DNA from 3 places in the Pseudomonas sp. HN11 genome. Region 1 is predicted to be linked to each of the others. Evidence: predicted binding sites of a transcription regulator. Region 1 holds the regulator's gene; each other region holds the start of a gene.

Region 1 (5,978 bases):
GCCGAAGACTTTCTTGATCGGCTGCATCCGCGTTTTCATCACAGCGGTTTGCAGGTCGGCAGTCACCACGTCAAGGTTGGACACCGCCTTTTGCATGGCTTCATCGCCGCTGCTCAGGCCCAGGCGCACCAGGCGGTTACGCACCAATACCAGTTCGCCGACCATGTTCATGATGTCGTCCAGGCGTGCGGTATCAACCCGCACGGTGGTTTCGGCTTCACTGGCCGGTTTCTCGGCTACCGGCGCTGCAGCGGCACGCGCCGGCGCAGGGGCGGCAGCTGGAGCGGGTGCAGGCTTGGCGGCCGGTACCGGCGCTGCGGCTTTGGCGGCAACCGGTGCTGCGGTCGCAGCCGCTGCGGCCGGGGCCACTTCGCTGAACTTGCCCTTGCCGTGCAATTCGTCCAGCAACGATTCGAACTCGTGATCGGAGATCAAACCATCGCCAGCCGGTGCTGCATTGGCGGCGGCAGGCGCTGCGGCCGTGGCGGCGACTTCCGGCAACGCGTCGGCCACGAAGGTGCCCTTGCCGTGCAGTTGGTCGAGCAGTGCTTCGAATTCGTCGTCGGTAATGTCGGTACTGGCGTTGGCGTTGGCTGCCGGCGCGACTGGCGCAGCGGTCGGCACGACGGCGTCGGCCGCAAACTGGCCTTTGCCGTGCAATTGATCGAGCAGGGATTCGAACTCAGCGTCGGTGATGTCTTCGCTGGTTGGCGCGGCGACGGGCGCCGCAGGTGCCTCGGCCTCGGCCTTCACGGCACTGAGGGAGTTGAGCAGTTGTTCGAACTCGCTGTCGGTTACATCCGCTTCGGGCTCTGCCACAGGTTCCGGCGCAGCTTCAGCCACCGGCGCCGCCGACAAATCGGCAGGCTCTGCGTAACGCGCCAGGGCTGCCAGCAGTTCCGGCGTGGCGGCAGTGATCGGGGCACGTTCGCGGACTTCGCTGAACATGCCATTGACCGCATCCAGTGCTTCGAGAATCACGTCCATCAATTCCGAATCAACATGACGCTCACCCTTGCGCAGGATGTCGAACACGTTCTCGGCGATGTGGCAGCACTCCACCAGCTCATGGAGCTGGAGGAAGCCGGCGCCCCCTTTTACAGTGTGAAAACCGCGAAAAATTGCATTGAGCAGGTTCGCATCATCCGGTCGGCTTTCCAGCTCGACCAGTTGCTCGGACAACTGCTCTAAAATTTCGCCGGCCTCTACAAGGAAATCCTGAAGGATTTCTTCATCGGCGCCGAAGCTCATGTGGGTGCTCCTTAGAAGCCTAAACTGGATAACAGGTCATCGACATCATCTTGACCCGATACAACGTCTTCACGTTTATCGGCATGAATCTGCGGACCTTCACCCTTGGCGAGATGTTTTTGTGGATCTTTTTCCGAGAGGATCGCTTCGCGGTCATGTTCGATACCGGCAAAACGGTCTACCTGGCCTGCCATAAGCACCAATTTGAGCAAGTTGCTTTCCACTTCGGTGACCAACTGGGTCACACGCTTGATCACCTGGCCGGTGAGGTCCTGGTAATCCTGGGCGAGCAGAATGTCGTTGAGGTTGCTGGAAACCGTACGGTTTTCCTGCTCGCTGCGTGACAAGAACCCTTCGACCCGACGCGCCAATTCACGAAACTCTTCAGCGCCCACTTCGCGGCGCATGAAACGCCCCCAGTCGTTGCTCAGGGCCTGGGCTTCGTTGGCCATACCGTTGACCAGGGGCGTGGCGTTTTCCACCAGGTCCATGGTGCGGTTGGCCGCCGCCTCAGTCAGCCTGACCACATAGGACAGGCGTTCGGTGGCGTCGGTGATTTGCGAAATTTCTTCGGCCTGGGGCATATGTGGGTCAATCTGGAAATTGACGATCGCACTGTGCAGCTCGCGTGTGAGCTTGCCCACTTCCTGATACAGGCCGCGGTCACGGGTCTGGTTGAGCTCATGGATCAACTGCACCGCGTCGCCGAACTGGCCTTTTTCAAGGCTGTCGACCAACTGGTGAGCATGCTTTTTCAGGGTCGACTCAAAGTCTCCCTGTGACGTTTCTTTATGCTCCATAGCTCCCCCGCGATGGCATTAGCCGTGGATGCGTTCGAAGATTTTTTCGATCTTCTCTTTCAAGGCCAATGCAGTGAATGGTTTGACCACGTAACCGTTGACCCCCGCTTGGGCGGCTTCGATGATCTGCTCACGCTTGGCTTCGGCGGTTACCATCAGCACAGGCAGGCTGCGCAGTTTTTCGTCGGCGCGCACGTGGCGCAGCAAGTCGATACCGGTCATGCCCGGCATGTTCCAGTCTGTTACCAGAAAGTCGATGCTCCCGCTGTTGAGGATCGGAATCGCCGTAATGCCGTCATCCGCCTCGACCGTGTTAGTGAACCCAAGGTCACGCAACAGGTTTTTTATGATCCGCCGCATCGTTGAGAAGTCATCAACGATGAGGATTTTCATGTTCTTGTCCAATTCGACCTCCAAGCAGTCTTAAACGCGCCCAGCACCTGGACGCGCCATTTCAATCAACAGGCATTACACAAAAAGGACTGCCAGGGGCACCACGGGCCTAACCCGCGAAGGCTGGTTGCCCTCGCGGTTTCGTCTGCAGTGTCCCCACACTGCCTGTCAGCGCGCTCGCCACTCTCCCAAACGCCCCCGCAAGCGGGCTGCGCACTGGCTGTGCAACTGGCTGACCCGCGACTCGCTGACCCCCAGGACCTCACCGATTTCCTTGAGGTTCAGCTCTTCGTCGTAGTACAGCGCCAACACCAGTCGCTCACGCTCCGGCAAATTGGCAATCGCGTCCGCCAACGCCCCCTGGAAACGCTCATCTTCCAGGTCACGCGATGGCTCCATATGAGCGCTCGCGCCGTCCTCGTGCAGCCCTTCGTGTTCGCCGTCCTGCAGCAGGTCGTCGAAACTGAACAGGCGACTGCCCAAGGTATCGTTCAAAATCCCGTAGTAATCGTCGAGACTCAATTGGAGTTCGGCCGCAACTTCGTGATCTTTAGCGTCGCGACCGGTTTTTGCTTCAATTGCGCGAATTGCGTCACTGACCATGCGCGTATTGCGATGCACCGAGCGCGGCGCCCAGTCACCTTTACGCACCTCATCGAGCATTGCGCCACGTATGCGGATACCCGCATACGTCTCGAAACTCGCACCCTTGCTCGCGTCGTATTTGGTCGACACTTCGAGCAGGCCGATCATACCCGCCTGGATCAAGTCTTCGACCTGGACGCTGGCGGGCAGACGTGCCAGCAGGTGATAGGCAATGCGCTTGACCAAGGGCGCGTAGCGCTCGATCAACTCGCCCTGACTGTCACGGGCAGACTTCTTGTACGCGTTGTAGCCAGTCGCTGTCATAGCACGGGTCCTGCGCTCGTCTGATGCACCAATCGCTCGACGAAAAACTCCAGATGCCCCCGCGGGTTGGCGGGCAACGGCCAGGTATCGACCTTCTGGGCAATAGCCTTGAACGCCAGTGCGCATTTGGAACGAGGGAACGCTTCGTAGACTGCACGCTGCTTTTGCACAGCCTTGCGCACACACTCGTCGTAGGGAACTGCGCCGACGTATTGTAAGGCGACATCGAGGAAGCGATCCGTGACCTTGGTCAACTTGGCGAACAGGTTGCGCCCTTCCTGCGGGCTCTGGGCCATGTTGGCCAGGACGCGGAAGCGGTTCATGCCGTAATCACGGTTAAGCAGTTTGATCAGGGCGTAGGCGTCGGTGATCGAGGTGGGTTCATCGCAGACCACCAGCAACACTTCCTGCGCGGCGCGCACGAAGCTGACCACGGACTCGCCAATCCCGGCGGCGGTGTCGATCACCAGCACGTCGAGGTTGTCGCCGATATCACTGAAGGCCTGGATCAGGCCGGCATGCTGCGCCGGGCTCAGGTGCACCATGCTCTGGGTGCCGGAGGCGGCCGGCACGATGCGGATGCCACCGGGGCCCTGCAGCAGCACATCGCGCAGCTCACAGCGGCCTTCGATCACATCGGCAAGTGTATGTTTGGGCGTCAGCCCCAGCAGAACGTCGACGTTCGCCAGCCCCAGGTCAGCATCCAGCAGCATGACGCGACGGCCAAGCTCTGCCAGGGCCAGGGACAAATTCACTGACACGTTAGTTTTCCCGACGCCACCTTTGCCGCCGGTCACCGCGATCACCTGTACGGGATGCATGCTGCCCATTTTATTTCTTTACCTTGTCTTGCTTAGACGCAGGCTACATGGCTTGGCCGCGTGAATCGCTTGCAGACCATCGATGTAGATACATTTCACGGTGTTCATGCCGCCCTCAACCTACCCGCTTCGCCGGGTTGTGGTACAGGTCGGCGAACATATCGGCCATCGCTTCCTCGCTAGGCTCGTCTTGCATTTGCACGCTGACTGCACGGCTGACCAACTGATGACGGCGCGGCAGATGCAGATCATCCGGGATCCGCGGCCCGTCGGTCAGGTAGGCGACCGGCAATTCATGACTGATGGCCAGGCTCAGCACCTCGCCCAGGCTCGCGGTTTCATCGAGCTTGGTGAGGATGCAACCGGCCAGGCCGCAGCGTTTGTAGCTGTGATACGCAGCGGTAAGAACCTGTTTCTGGCTGGTGGTTGCAAGCACCAGGTAATTTTTCGACTTGATGCCACGCCCGGCGAGGCTTTCCAGCTGCATGCGCAACGCCGGATCGCTGGCTTGCAGGCCGGCAGTATCGATCAATACCACGCGTTTGCGCAGCAGCGGGTCGAGGGCGTTGGCCAGGGACTGGCCCGGGTCGACATGGGTCACCGACACATTGAGGATCCGGCCCAGGGTCTTGAGCTGTTCCTGGGCACCGATACGGTAGCTGTCCATGCTCACCAGCGCGATACTCGAAGCGCCGTACTTGAGCACGTAGCGCGCGGCCAGCTTGGCCAGGGTGGTGGTTTTACCCATGCCGGCAGGGCCGACCATGGCGATCACACCGCCCTCTTCCAGGGGTTCGATTTCCGGCGTGACGATCATCCGCGCCAAGTGGGCCAGCAACATGCGCCAGGCCTGGCGAGGCTCTTCGATTTCGGTGGTCAGGGCCAGCAGGTCGCGGGACAACGGGCCGGACAGGCCGATGCGCTGCAGGCGACGCCACAGGTTGGCCTGTTGCGGCTTGCTGCCTTGCAACTGGTTCCACGCCAGCGAGCCCAACTGCACTTCCAGCAGTTCACGCAGGCCGTTGAGTTCAAAGCGCATCGAATCGAACACACGCTGGTCAACCGCAGGCGCCGGGGCTGGCGCAGCAGGACGCGGCGGTTCTTTGAACGTCGGTTCCACCAGCGGCTCCGCAGCGGTCAGCGGCAGGCCGGCAAACAATTGGCGATTGGTGGTGGCATCGCTGTCGCCACGCATGCTCAGTTCAGCCTGGGCCGATACGATGCGCGAAGCGGTCTTGCGCAGCTCGTCTTCGAGTTCCATGTTCGGCACACGCGGCGCCAGGGCCTGGGGGGTGTAATCCAGGGCAGCCGTCAGCTCGACACCGCCGGCAATACGACGGTTGCCGATAATCGCGGCGTCGGCGCCCAGCTCATCACGAACCAGTTTCATGGCCTGACGCATATCGGCGGCGAAAAAACGCTTCACTTGCATAACCCACTACCCTCAGCCGTTGGGCCCTACTGTCGCGACGATAGTCACTTGCTTGTTGTCAGGAATTTCCTGATAAGCCAAAACGTGCAAATTCGGTACTGCCAGGCGCCCAAACCGCGACAACATCGCCCGGACCGGGCCTGCCACCAGCAGGATCACCGGTTGGCCCTGCATTTCCTGGCGTTGCGCGGCGTCGATCAACGAACGCTGCAGCTTCTCAGCCATGCTTGGCTCCAGCAGAACCCCCTCTTCCTGGCCTTGTCCTGCCTTCTGAATACTATTGAGCAATATTTGTTCCAACCTTGGTTCCAAGGTGATCACAGGCAGCTCGGAGTCAAGCCCTACAATGCTTTGCACGATTGCACGCGACAA
Region 2 (5,978 bases), 980 kb from region 1:
CGGGATGATTCCCCCCTGGCGACCGAGGAAATCTTCGGGCCGGTGTTCGCAATCTATTCGTTCAAGGACGAAGAGGAAGTAATCGCCCGCGCCAACCAGACTGAATTCGGCCTGGTCGCCTACGCCTACACCCGCGCACTGGGGCGGTCGTTGCGTCTGTCGCGCCAGTTGGAGGCCGGTATGGTGATTCTCAACTCCGGGTCGGTGGGCACGGCATCCGTGCCGTTTGGCGGGATCAAACAGTCCGGTTATGGCCGGGAAGGCAGCTACTACGGGATCGAAGAGTACGTGCATGTGAAGTATGTGTTGATGGCCGGCGCACAGTTCTAGGCAGACCTGCCGAAAAAAGCCAGCACCCACCAGGTGCTGGCTTTTTTTCTGGTGGATTTGCACACGCCAGACGCGGATAGTTCGTCCCACTGACAGGACACTAGGTTGATCATGCAAGACCTCAACGACCTCTACTATTTCGCTAAAGTCGTGGAAGCCGGCGGTTTCGCGGCGGCCGGGCGTATGTTGGGCATTCCAAAGTCCAGGCTGTCGCGGCGCATCGCCGAGCTGGAGGAACGCCTCGGCGCGCGCCTGCTGCAACGCACCACTCGCCAATTGACCCTCACTGCCGTCGGCGAACGCTACCTGCGTCACTGCCAGGCGATGCTGCTGGAAGCGGAAATGGCCGATGAGGCCGTGGCCAGCATGTCCAGTGAACCCCGCGGGCGACTGCGGGTGAGCTGCCCGGTCGGCATGGCTCAGCACATTCTGCCGGAGATGGTGGCTGGATTTCTTGCGGCTCATCCCCAGGTGCAGCTGGAAATGACCTTGGTCAACCGCCGTGTCGACTTGGTCGCCGAGGGCATCGATGTCGCCCTTCGCGTGCGCGAACTGGGCGATGAAGACCCGTTGCTGGTGACCAAACGCCTGCGCCAGGCCCAGACCGTGCTGGTGGCCAGCCCTGCGCTGATGATCGGGCGCCAGGTGGCGACCCTGGAGGACCTCAGGCAGTTACCGATCCTCGGTGCACTGGAGGCGGATCGCCTGGTGCATCAACGCATTCTCGACCCTCATGGCAACGCCCACGACCTGGCGATGGAAGCTCGTCTGGGTATCGACGACTTTATCGTGCGCAAAGCCAGCGCCATCATGGGCCTGGGCTTCACCGTTCTGCCGATGATGTACTGCGAAGAGGAATTGGCCAGCGGCCGGCTCGTGCAACTGCTGCCGGAATGGTCCTTGCCAGGCGGCTGGCTGCAAGCGGTGTATCCGCATCGCCGGGGCGTATTGCCGGCCATTCGGGCCTGGATCGATTACCTGGAAGAAGGTTTCAAAGGCTGTGGAGATCGACTGCTATGAGGATGACCGACGAAGACGTCGCCACGTTCTGCCTGAGCCTGCCGGGCGCGCGGGAAGACTACAAATGGGGTGGCGTACGGGTGTTTTCGATTGCAGGCAACAAGATGTTCGCATTGCAGAACCTGCGCGGAGAGTCGCTGGCGTTCAAGGTCGACAAGGAGCTGTTCCTCGGCCATGTGGACCGCCCCGGCATTCACCCGGCGCCGTATTTGGCGCGGGCGCAGTGGATCATCATGAATACGCCCTACCCGCTGGGCGCTGAGGAATTGCGTGGCTTGCTGCTGCGTTCCCACCAGTTGGTAGTGCGCAAGCTGCCCAAGCGCACGCAGATCGGGTTGTTGCTAGAGCACTGAGAGCAAGGTGCCACCGAGGAACAGCTGGTCCAGCCAGAACACCTGATGCAGCAACACGATCAGCCAGAACAACACCTGATAAGACACCTTGCGCGTCTTGTGCCGGAACACCTGCTGGGCAATCAACGCACCCGGCCAGCCGCCTGCCAGCTCTACGGCATGGAGAATATTTTCCGGGGTGCGCCAACTGTCGGTGCGCGCCTTGCGCTTGTCACTCCAGTACAAGAAGAATGCGATCACACTGACCAGGCCATAGGCCGCCAGCGGGATCACGGTCTCGCCGCGCTGCCACACCAATACCGAACCCAACAACGGCGCCGCACACAGCAGCACAAAGAACGCCGCCTTCAAGCGTGGGTGCTGGATCATCATGCCTTGGCCGCCGCCCAGTCGATCCAGCCGAGCTGCCAGGTCGCCAGGATCAGTAGGCCGAACGCGATGCGGTACCAGGCAAACACGGCGTAGCTGTGGCTGGCAATGAACTTGAGCAGGCCTTTCACCGCGATCATCGCGAAGATGAACGAAGTCACAAAGCCAATGACGAACACCGGCAGGTCCGCAGGCTGGAACAGGTCGCGGTACTTGTAGCCCGAATACACCGCCGCACCGACCATGGTCGGCATTGCCAGGAAGAACGAGAATTCGGTGGCGGTCTTGCGTGACAGACCAAAGAGCAGGCCGCCAATAATGGTCGCGCCAGAACGCGAAGTGCCGGGGATCATCGCCAGGCACTGGGCCAGGCCAACCTTGAGCGCATCTTTCCAGGTGATGTCATCCACGGTTTCGGCGTGCACTTCATGCTCGCGGCGCTCGGCCCACAACATGATGATGCCCCCCACCACCAGCGCCGTGGCCACGGTGATCGGGTTGAACAGGTAATGGTGAATCAGGTCGGCGAAAATCACCCCCAGTACCACCGCAGGCACGAAGGCGATCAACAGATTGCCGGTAAAGCGCTGGGCCTTGCGCTGAGTCGGCAGGCCGCTGACCACTTCGAAAATCTTGCCACGAAATTCCCACACCACCGCCAGGATCGCGCCCAGCTGGATGATGATATTGAACGCGTTGAAGCGGTCGCCGGTAAAGTCGAGCAAGTCGGCAACGATGATCTGGTGGCCGGTGCTGGAAATCGGCAGGAACTCGGTCAGCCCCTCCACAACGCCAAGAATCAAAGCCTGTATGGCGGTCCAAAAATCCATGCTTCCCCCAAAGGTCTTGCTCTATGGCAAGCCTTGTTGATCTTTTTAATGGTTCACTGACGACAAGACACGGTGTTGAGTTTCAACCCTGGCCTGCAAAAATCTTGTGAAAAATCAGACAGTACTCAGGTTTTCCGAATACAGGCCGAAAGCCTATCAGACAAGTCGGAAAAGTCGATGCAGCACCCACAATTATAAAAAGCACGGAGTGACAGGACGATGAACAGTTTGCGCAATATGTCGATCAGCCGGCGCCTGTGGCTGATCCTGATAGTCGCCGTGCTGATGCTGCTGGCCCTGGGTTTGCTGATGCTCAAACAGATCCACGACGACCTGTACCAGGCCAAGCGCCAGCAGACTCAACATGTGGTCCAGACCGCCAGCGGGATCCTGACGTTTTATCACAGCCTCGAAACCACTGGCGTGATGACCCGCGACGCCGCCCAGAAACAAGCCTTGAGCGTGGTACGCAGCTTGCGCTACGACCATGACGACTATTTCTGGATCAATGACCTCACCCCCGTGATGATCATGCACCCGGCCAACCCAAAGCTCGACGGCCAGAACCTCTCGGCGATCCGCGACCCCGACGGCTTTGCCGTGTTCAACGAGTTCGTGATCCTGGCCAAGGCCAAGGGCGCTGGCATCGTCAACTATCGCTGGCCGAAGCCGGGCGCCGAAGCGCCGGTGGCCAAGACCTCGTATATCCAACTGTTCGAGCCGTGGGGCTGGATCATCGGTTCCGGCGTCTACGTGGATGATGTGCAGGCCGAGTTCAGCGGCCAGGTCTGGAAAGCCTCATTGATCGGACTGGGGATCGCGCTGGTAATGGCGCTGCTGGTCTTACTGATTGCGCGCAGCATCGTGCGTCCCTTGCAGGATGCAGTGAACGCCATGGGTAATATCGCCAGCGGCGAAAGCGACCTGACCCGCAGCCTCGATACCCACGGCAGGGACGAAGTCACTCAATTGGCCCAGCACTTCAACAGTTTTACCGCCAAGTTGCGCCAGGTGGTGGGCCAATTGCAGGTGTGCGCCAACGCCCTGGGGCAGTCCTCCCAGGAACTGGGCAGCAACGCGACCCAGGCCCATGACCGCAGCCAGCAACAGTCGCAGCAGATGGAGCTGGTGGCCACCGCCATCAATGAAGTTACCTACGGTGTGCAGGACGTGGCCAAGAACGCCGAGCACGCCGCCAGCGAAATGCGCGACGCCCAGGCCCAGGCCCAACAAGGCCAGGTAAATATCGACAGCAGCCTGCAGCAGATCGACCAGCTCTCCGGCACCATCAGTCAGGCGGTGGAAGTCATCCGAACCCTGTCTGCCGAAAGCACCCAGATCGGTAGCGTGCTCGAAGTGATCCGCTCCATTGCCGACCAGACCAACCTCCTCGCGCTTAACGCTGCGATTGAAGCAGCCCGCGCCGGCGAACAAGGCCGCGGCTTCGCCGTGGTGGCCGATGAAGTGCGGCTGCTGGCCCAGCGCACGCAAAAATCCACGGCCGAAATCCAGGGCATGATCGAACGCCTGCAGGGCCACTCGGAAGCCGCGGTCAAGGTGATCAGCGATAGCCACAGCGCCTCGCAACTGACCATCGAACAAGCCGGCCAGGCCGGCGCCAGCCTGACCGCCATCGGTCAGGCGCTGCACAACCTCAATGGCCTCAACGCCTCGATTGCCAGCGCCACCCTGCAACAGGCTCACGTGGTGGAAGACATCAATCAGAACGTTACCCAGGCTGCCGGGTTGTCCCACAGCACGGCGCTGGCGGCGGAGCAGTCGAGTGTGGCGAGTGCGCATTTGCACGGCCTGAGCGAAGAGCTCGACGGCCTTCTGCGTCAGTTCAAGGTCTGAGCGCAACGGCGGTGATTTGTTTACAATCACCGCCCTCTCCCACTCTCCCAAGGAATCACCATGTCCGGGCTTGAACTGTTCGCCGCCGCCCTCGGGGTGATTGCCGTGTGGCTGACCGTCAAGCAAAACCCCTGGTGCTGGCCCATCGGGCTGGTGATGGTGTTGCTGTACACCTGGGTGTTCTTCGACGTGAAACTCTATTCCGACATGTTGTTGCAGGTGGTCTACGCCGCGTTGCAAGTCTACGGTTGGTGGCAGTGGACCCGTGCCGGCGAGGTCAAGCAAGGACGTCAGGTCACCAGCCTCGGTGTCCCGGCGATCATGGCCAGCCTGGCGGTGGGCGCAGTCGGCAGCCTGCTGCTCGGTGCTGCCATGGCCCACTGGACGGACGCGGCCCAGCCCTGGCTCGACGCTGCCCTCACCGGCTTCAGCCTGGTGGCGCAGATGTGGATGGCGCAAAAACGCGTGCAGTGCTGGCCTCTCTGGATTGCAGTGGACGTGATTTTCGTCGGGCTGTTCCTCTACAAAAGCCTCTACCTCACCGCCGCGCTCTATGCGCTGTTCACCGTGATCGCCGTGCAAGGCTGGCGCGAATGGCGCGCCGACCCGGCGTTGCACGCATGAAGGTGGTAGTGTTGGCCGGCCCCGAGTCCAGCGGTAAAAGTTGGCTATCGTCGGAGTTGCAGGCCCATTTCGGTGGATTGATGGTGAGTGAATACGTACGCTATTTCATCGATGATCATCAACGTGACACCACTCTGGCCGACATCCCGGCCATCGCCCGTGGCCAACTGGCCTGGGAAGACGCCGCTCGCGCCCGGCAGCCTGAACTGCTGATCCTCGATACCCACCTGCTGACCAACAAACTCTGGAGCCAGACCCTGTTCGGCGCCTACCCGGCCTGGCTCGACAGCGAATTGCTGGCGCGCCACTACGACCTGCACCTGTTGCTATCGCCGGAGGATGTGGAATGGACCGCAGACGGCCAACGCTGCCAACCGGACCTCGCGGATCGCCAGGCGTTTTTCCAGGCCAGTCTGAACTGGATGCGCCAGCACCAGCAGCCAGTGGTGGTGGTCGGTGGAGACTGGACACAACGCCGCGCCACAGCTTTCTCCGCTGTGGCGAAGTTGCTGGCCTAGCGACCGACCATCGGGTCAACGCAGTCTATCGCCCTGCCCGCCAGTCAACCCACTAAAGGAGACTGGCCCATGAATATGCG
Region 3 (5,978 bases), 350 kb from region 1:
GCACCGATGGAGCCGCGCTTTTTTATCAAGCGCGTGCCGCAGTCGCTGAGTACCGTGCTGGGGGCGGGGTTGATCGTGGGCTCGTTCTACGGTCTGGCGCCGCTGTATGCCTCTCAGCAGGGGCTGACCACCGAGCAGGTGGGTCTGTTCATGGGTAGCTGTATTTTTGCGGGATTGGTGGTGCAGTGGCCATTGGGGTGGTTGTCAGACCGCTACGATCGTGCGCTGTTGATTCGTTGCTTTGCGCTGTGTTTGGCAGTGGCGGCGTTGCCGTTGGCGATACTGACCAAGGTGCCGCTGGAAGTGTTGTTCGTGGCGGGGTTCTTGTGTTCCCTGGTGCAGTTCTGTCTTTATCCGCTGGCGGTGGCGTTCTCCAACGACCATGTGGAAGGTGACCGCCGTGTGTCGCTCACCGCCATGCTGCTGGTGACATACGGCGTCGGCGCCAGTGTCGGACCGTTGCTCGCCGGTGTGGTGATGAAGCTGTTCGGCAGCCAGATGCTGTATGCGTTTTTCAGCCTGTGCGCGTTGATCCTGGTGTGGCGCATCCGGCCGAAAGCGGTGACCAATCTGCATCAAGTGGACGATGCGCCTCTGCACCACGTGGCGATGCCCGACAGCATGTCCAGCTCGCCGTTGGTAGCGGCGCTTGATCCGCGGGTGGACGAGGCGGTGGTGCAGGAGCAAATGCAAACCGCCCCAGAGCCGGAGCCGGAAGTTGAGCCGGGCCCAGAGGAAGACGAGCCGCTCTTTGAGGGGCCACCTGAACCTGTGGGACCGGATGAGCACCCTCACGATTTGAGCAGGGCGCGTCCCTGAATGTAAAAACGGGCAGATCCCATCAGGATCTGCCCGTTTTTTATAGCGACGTTTAAAGTTTAAAAATCGTCGTCTTTATCGAAGCGCCGTGCTTCTCGTTGCAGTTGGTACACAAAGCGCTCGACCTGGCGCTGCACCAAACCACTCATATTGTGGAAGCGCACGCCGGCGAAGGTGGTATTGATCTTCTCTTCGAAGTGCAGGTAACGCAGTTCGACCGAGGTGGTCATGCTGCCAAAAGGCAGGGCGGCAATAAAGCGATCGTAAACCTGGCCCAGTTGCAGGCGCTCGGAGATGTCCCCTTCAAAGCGCAATTTGCAGCCTGTAGCGGAAATATCCAGCAGCTTACCGCTGGCCGGCGCCTTGAGCTTCTCGCCACCCAGTTCGATATTGACCAATTGAGCCAGCTTCAGGGCGGCGCGGAAGGCGTTGCGGCGCTGGTGGTAGACCACTTCGCCAGGCAGGCTGCCGGTGTAGATGCGGTGGCCGTCTTTTTCGCTGATGCTCATGCCGCCATTGCTTTCCCACGCAACACGCACGCCGTCGTGGAAGCCTTCGATGCGGAAAGGCTCACCGTTTTCCAGGTGGCGCTCGCCGTCACGGGGGATCATTTCATCCAGGGCCAGCGTGCCGCTGTCGCGATTGACATCCACCAGATAGCTCTGGAAGCGCTGGCTACGTTCATGGAAGGTGATGATCAGCGGGTCATGGCTGTCTTGCAGCATCCGCAAGGTGCTGGCGATTTCCAGAGGCGTGGTGAGGACCTTGGGTGGCTGCGGGGCATCTTCCGCATTAAGGGCGTTGAACACGGTTCTTCCATCTCCAGACAAAATACGACTACACGCAAGAGCAGGCATTCTGCCAGTATGTGGCGCGCCTTGGATAGGCCGCGCTGTAAACCGGCGTCAGGCTTGGCTGCGGGTGCTTGGCTTGACCAGGCGCGAGGTGGAGCCCTGAGCGTTGTAAAGCGCCGGAGGCTCTCCGCCGTGAAGTATGCGCAACTGGTTGGCGGTCGTGGCTTGCTGAAGCTGGATCGACTGACCGTTGAGCTGGTTGGCTTCCTGGCACTGGGTGAGCAATTGGTTGAGTTCTTTGCTCTGGGCCAGTAGTTGATCGCCGACCGAGGAGTGGCTGGCCAGCTGCGCGAGCCCATCATGGTCGGCCGGCAGGCCCAGGCTGGTGAGGATCTGGCTGCGTTTTTTGCCGTGCTGTTCCAGCAGGACGATCAGCGACTGCTTGCGTGCCAGAATTTCTTCCAGCAGAGGCATGTCGCGGCCGTAAAGGGCCAGGTTTTCTTCCCTGAGCAGCTCGAGCAACTGTTGCGTCGGCGCTAGATCATCAATGATCAGTTGAAGCAGATTTTCGTCGTGATGCATGGCTGGCCTTGGGGTTTAAGCGTCCAAAAGCCCGGCGCAGGCCTGTGCCTAGCGCTCGGCTTCGAAATTAAGCAGCTTGCTGGCTACACGGTTGCTGTCGACTTTATAGCTGCCATCGGCGATTGCCTGTTTCAATTCGGCCACGCGGGCTTTATTGACCACCGGTTGATCGCGCAGCGAGTCAGTGACCTTCTGCAACTGTTGAGCCTCATTGCTCAGGTGTACGGATTCCCCGCTCTGGCTGGCGCTGGCCTGTTCTGCCTTGGCAGGCAGTGGCTGGGCCTTGGCTTCTACGCTGTCTTTGGTGCCAGTAGCGCGCGTAGGGGCCGACGTGGCCGGGGTGTTATTTAAACGACTGAAATCGATGACCATGATCAAAAAACCTCTGGGTATTTGGACGCTTGCCATGTTTTCGGCCATACCCGGACAAACTTTAGGCTCGATTGACAATAAAACCTACAGGCCAGCATTCAACCGACAGTGTAGGAAAAGCGCGCGCCCGATACCAGTGATCTATAACGCCACCTCCACTTGACCGGGTGCGGTGACCCGCGCCTTGATCACCCGGTTGGAGTTGAGATTCTTCACGCGTATCTGCTCGCTCATGCCGCCGTTGGACAGGGCTTCCCCTGGCATCTTTACCTGCAGCGCACCGCTGCTGGCGGAAATCACCACTTGGTCGCCCTTGCGAATCACCTCGGCTTGCTCCAGATGCACTAGGGTGATGACTTGGTCAGTGACCACTGGTCGGGTCAGTTTTTGCCCGATGGCCTGGTCCAGGGATGTCAGGTAGCCCTGGCTGATCATGCTGATGTCGCGTTCGCGCAACACCACATCCTCGAAACCGATGACCCCGGTGCGTTTGAGTGGGCGAGCCACCACCACCACATCACGGAACAGTTTGACCTGGGCCGGCACAAACACGGTCCAGGGCGAGGCGCCGTCGCAGCGCACCTTGACCGTCACGCGGCCGATGGGCTGGGCTGGGCTTTCCAGGCTGGCTGTCAATTCCTTGTCGCACATTGGCATGCGCAGACGTGGGTCCAACTGGTTGACCTGGATTTCATAACGCCCCGGTGTCTGGGTGGTCGCCAGATAATCTTCTACAGTGAACTCAAGAAAGCCCTGGGTGACGCCGATAAGTAGATCAGGCAAGGTGACGTTGTCTGCGCGGGCCGTGGCGCCCAGGCCCAAGGCAAGCAACGCCAACGGAGCGCAGAGCAATCTGCAATACCGGGTCAGGATGGGGCGTCGGGAAACTGTCGTTTTAATATCCATGACCAATAAATAGCAAAGGCCGTGCCGTTTAGTGTCGGGTGCGCGTCGCACCCTCAAAGGTTTAAGCGTAGGAGTCTGGGCATGGCAGGAGTAATGGATTCAGTAAACCAGCGTACACAGCTGGTAGGGCAGAATCGCCTGGAGTTGTTGCTTTTTCGCCTGGATGGCAAGCAGCTGTATGGCATCAACGTGTTCAAGGTGCGGGAAGTGCTGCAATGTCCCAAGCTGACGATCATGCCCAAGTCCAGCCCGGTGGTGTGTGGCGTTGCCAACATCCGTGGCGCGACGATCCCGATTCTTGACCTGGCCTTGGCCACCGGTTCGGCGGGTTTGCAGGACCGCCAGAGCCCGTTCGTCATCATTACCGAGTACAACACCAAGACCCAGGGTTTCCTGGTGCGCTCGGTGGAACGCATCGTCAACATGAACTGGGAGGAGATCCATCCGCCGCCCAAGGGCACCGGTCGCGATCACTACCTCACGGCGGTGACGCGCGTGGATAACCAGTTGGTGGAGATCATCGACGTGGAGAAAATCCTCGCCGAAGTGGCGCCGACCTCGGAATCGATTTCCGTGGGTGTGGTGGACGCCGAAACCGCGCACAAGGCCGTGTCCCTGCGCGTGCTGACGGTGGACGACTCCTCGGTGGCGCGTAAACAGGTGACCCGCTGTCTGCAAACCGTTGGTGTGGAAGTGGTAGCCCTCAATGACGGTCGCCAGGCGCTGGATTACCTGCGCAAGCTGGTGGACGACGGCAAAAAGCCGGAAGAAGAATTCTTGATGATGATCTCTGACATCGAGATGCCGGAAATGGACGGCTACACCCTCACGGCTGAGATACGCAACGATCCACGCATGCAAAAATTGCATATCATCCTGCATACTTCGTTGTCGGGTGTATTCAACCAGGCGATGGTCAAGAAGGTCGGTGCGGATGACTTTTTGGCGAAATTCCGTCCTGATGACCTGGCATCCCGGGTTGTCGACCGGATCAAGGCAGCAGATCACGGCTAAGGTGTTTTCCTTGGCGGTCATACGATTTTAGAGGCGGTATCAGTGTCTACGGGTAATTTGGATTTCGAACAGTTCCGGGTCTTCCTGGAAAAAGCCTGTGGCATATTGCTCGGTGAAAACAAGCAGTACCTGGTATCCAGCCGTCTCAACAAACTGATGGAACAGCAGGGCATCAAGTCGTTGGGTGAGCTGGTCCAGCGCATCCAGGGGCAGCCGCGCAGCGGGCTCAAGGAGATGGTGGTCGATGCCATGACCACCAACGAAACCCTGTGGTTTCGTGACACCTACCCCTTTGAAGTACTCAAAAACAAAGTGCTGCCGGAGGCCATCAAGGCCAGCCCGGGCCAGCGCCTGCGCATTTGGTCGGCCGCCTGCTCTTCGGGGCAGGAACCCTACTCGATCTCGATGTCCATTGATGAGTTCGAGCGGACCAACATGGGCCAGTTGAAGGCCGGCGCGCAAATCGTGGCCACCGACCTGTCCGGCACCATGCTCACCAACTGCAAGACTGGCGAGTACGACAGCCTGGCCCTGGGCCGTGGTTTGTCCCAGGAACGCCTGCAGCGTTACTTCGACCCGAAAGGGGCGGGACGCTGGGCGGTCAAGGCGCCGATCAAGAACCGCGTGGAATTCCGCTCGTTCAATCTGCTCGATAGCTACGCCAGCCTGGGCAAGTTCGACATGGTGTTCTGCCGCAACGTGCTGATCTACTTCTCGGCCGAAGTGAAGAAAGACATCCTGCTGCGCATTCATGGCACGCTCAAGCGCGGTGGTTATCTGTTCCTCGGCGCCTCTGAAGCGCTCAACGGTCTGCCGGACCATTTCCAGATGGTGCAGTGCAGCCCGGGGATCATCTACCAGGCCAAATAAGCCGTACGCAGTCAAAAATGTGGGAGTGGGCTTGCTCGCGAAAGCGCAATGTCAGTCACTGATAAGGTGACTGACCCACCGCATTCGCGAGCAAGCCCGCTCCCACATTTGTTTTGCGGCAATCCTTTCGAAAGCGGCAACGTCTATTGCCGCTTTACTGGCGTCACGCGGAAACCGCTTGCCGCTTTTCTGGCATTGCCACCCGGCAATCTCCCCTCAGGCCCTTTAAATACGGGCTCAGCGCAAACTGGCACACACCTTGCTATAACCCAGTTAACGAAAAGCAGGTCAGCCCTTGAAGGTTTCCACCATGAGCATCAGCTTCGATAAAGCGCTCGGTATCCACGAACAAGCCCTGGGCTTCCGCGCCCAGCGTGCCGAAGTCCTGGCCAACAACATTGCCAACGCCGACACCCCGAACTACAAGGCTCGGGACCTGGACTTCTCCGCCGTGCTCGCCGCACAGCAAGACAAGACCAAGAACGGCACCTTCGCCTTGAACATGACCAACAGCCGTCATATCGAAGCGCAAGGCCTGAGCAGTGGTGACGAGTCGCTGTTGTATCGCACGCCAATGCAGCCGTCGATCGATCAGAACACCGTCGACGCGCAGCTGGAGCA

What was found. Region 1 encodes FliA, which starts transcription of late flagellar genes. Its sites were predicted from a motif close to CTAAAGTTTNNNNNNNNNNNGCCGNTAA; they were not measured.
Region 2: LVW35_RS15635 (methyl-accepting chemotaxis protein) is a predicted target of FliA. The motif match lies at 3,027-3,054, and genes of this name have one in related genera.
Region 3: flgM (flagellar biosynthesis anti-sigma factor FlgM) is a predicted target of FliA. The motif match lies at 2,605-2,632, and genes of this name have one in related genera.

Annotation. Positions count from the first base shown of each region.
Region 1 is NZ_CP089985.1:4,477,932-4,483,909, forward strand. It holds gene LVW35_RS20340 (chemotaxis protein CheA) at 1-1,251, opposite strand, end outside; gene LVW35_RS20345 (protein phosphatase CheZ) at 1,263-2,051, opposite strand; gene LVW35_RS20350 (chemotaxis response regulator CheY) at 2,070-2,444, opposite strand; gene fliA (RNA polymerase sigma factor FliA) at 2,613-3,353, opposite strand; gene fleN (flagellar synthesis regulator FleN) at 3,350-4,183, opposite strand; gene flhF (flagellar biosynthesis protein FlhF) at 4,290-5,606, opposite strand; gene flhA (flagellar biosynthesis protein FlhA) at 5,619-5,978, opposite strand, start outside.
Region 2 is NZ_CP089985.1:3,495,755-3,501,732, forward strand. It holds gene LVW35_RS15610 (NAD-dependent succinate-semialdehyde dehydrogenase) at 1-330, shown strand, start outside; gene LVW35_RS15615 (LysR substrate-binding domain-containing protein) at 442-1,350, shown strand; gene LVW35_RS15620 (MmcQ/YjbR family DNA-binding protein) at 1,347-1,703, shown strand; gene LVW35_RS15625 (DUF1294 domain-containing protein) at 1,692-2,075, opposite strand; gene LVW35_RS15630 (undecaprenyl-diphosphate phosphatase) at 2,072-2,902, opposite strand; gene LVW35_RS15635 (methyl-accepting chemotaxis protein) at 3,122-4,756, shown strand; gene pnuC (nicotinamide riboside transporter PnuC) at 4,817-5,380, shown strand; gene LVW35_RS15645 (AAA family ATPase) at 5,377-5,898, shown strand; gene LVW35_RS15650 (FAD-dependent oxidoreductase) at 5,968-5,978, shown strand, end outside.
Region 3 is NZ_CP089985.1:4,823,755-4,829,732, reverse strand. It holds gene LVW35_RS21985 (MFS transporter) at 1-819, shown strand, start outside; gene LVW35_RS21980 (flagellar brake protein) at 879-1,628, opposite strand; gene LVW35_RS21975 (flagella synthesis protein FlgN) at 1,725-2,195, opposite strand; gene flgM (flagellar biosynthesis anti-sigma factor FlgM) at 2,244-2,567, opposite strand; gene flgA (flagellar basal body P-ring formation chaperone FlgA) at 2,709-3,473, opposite strand; gene LVW35_RS21960 (chemotaxis protein CheV) at 3,555-4,487, shown strand; gene cheR (CheR family methyltransferase) at 4,530-5,357, shown strand; gene flgB (flagellar basal body rod protein FlgB) at 5,668-5,978, shown strand, end outside.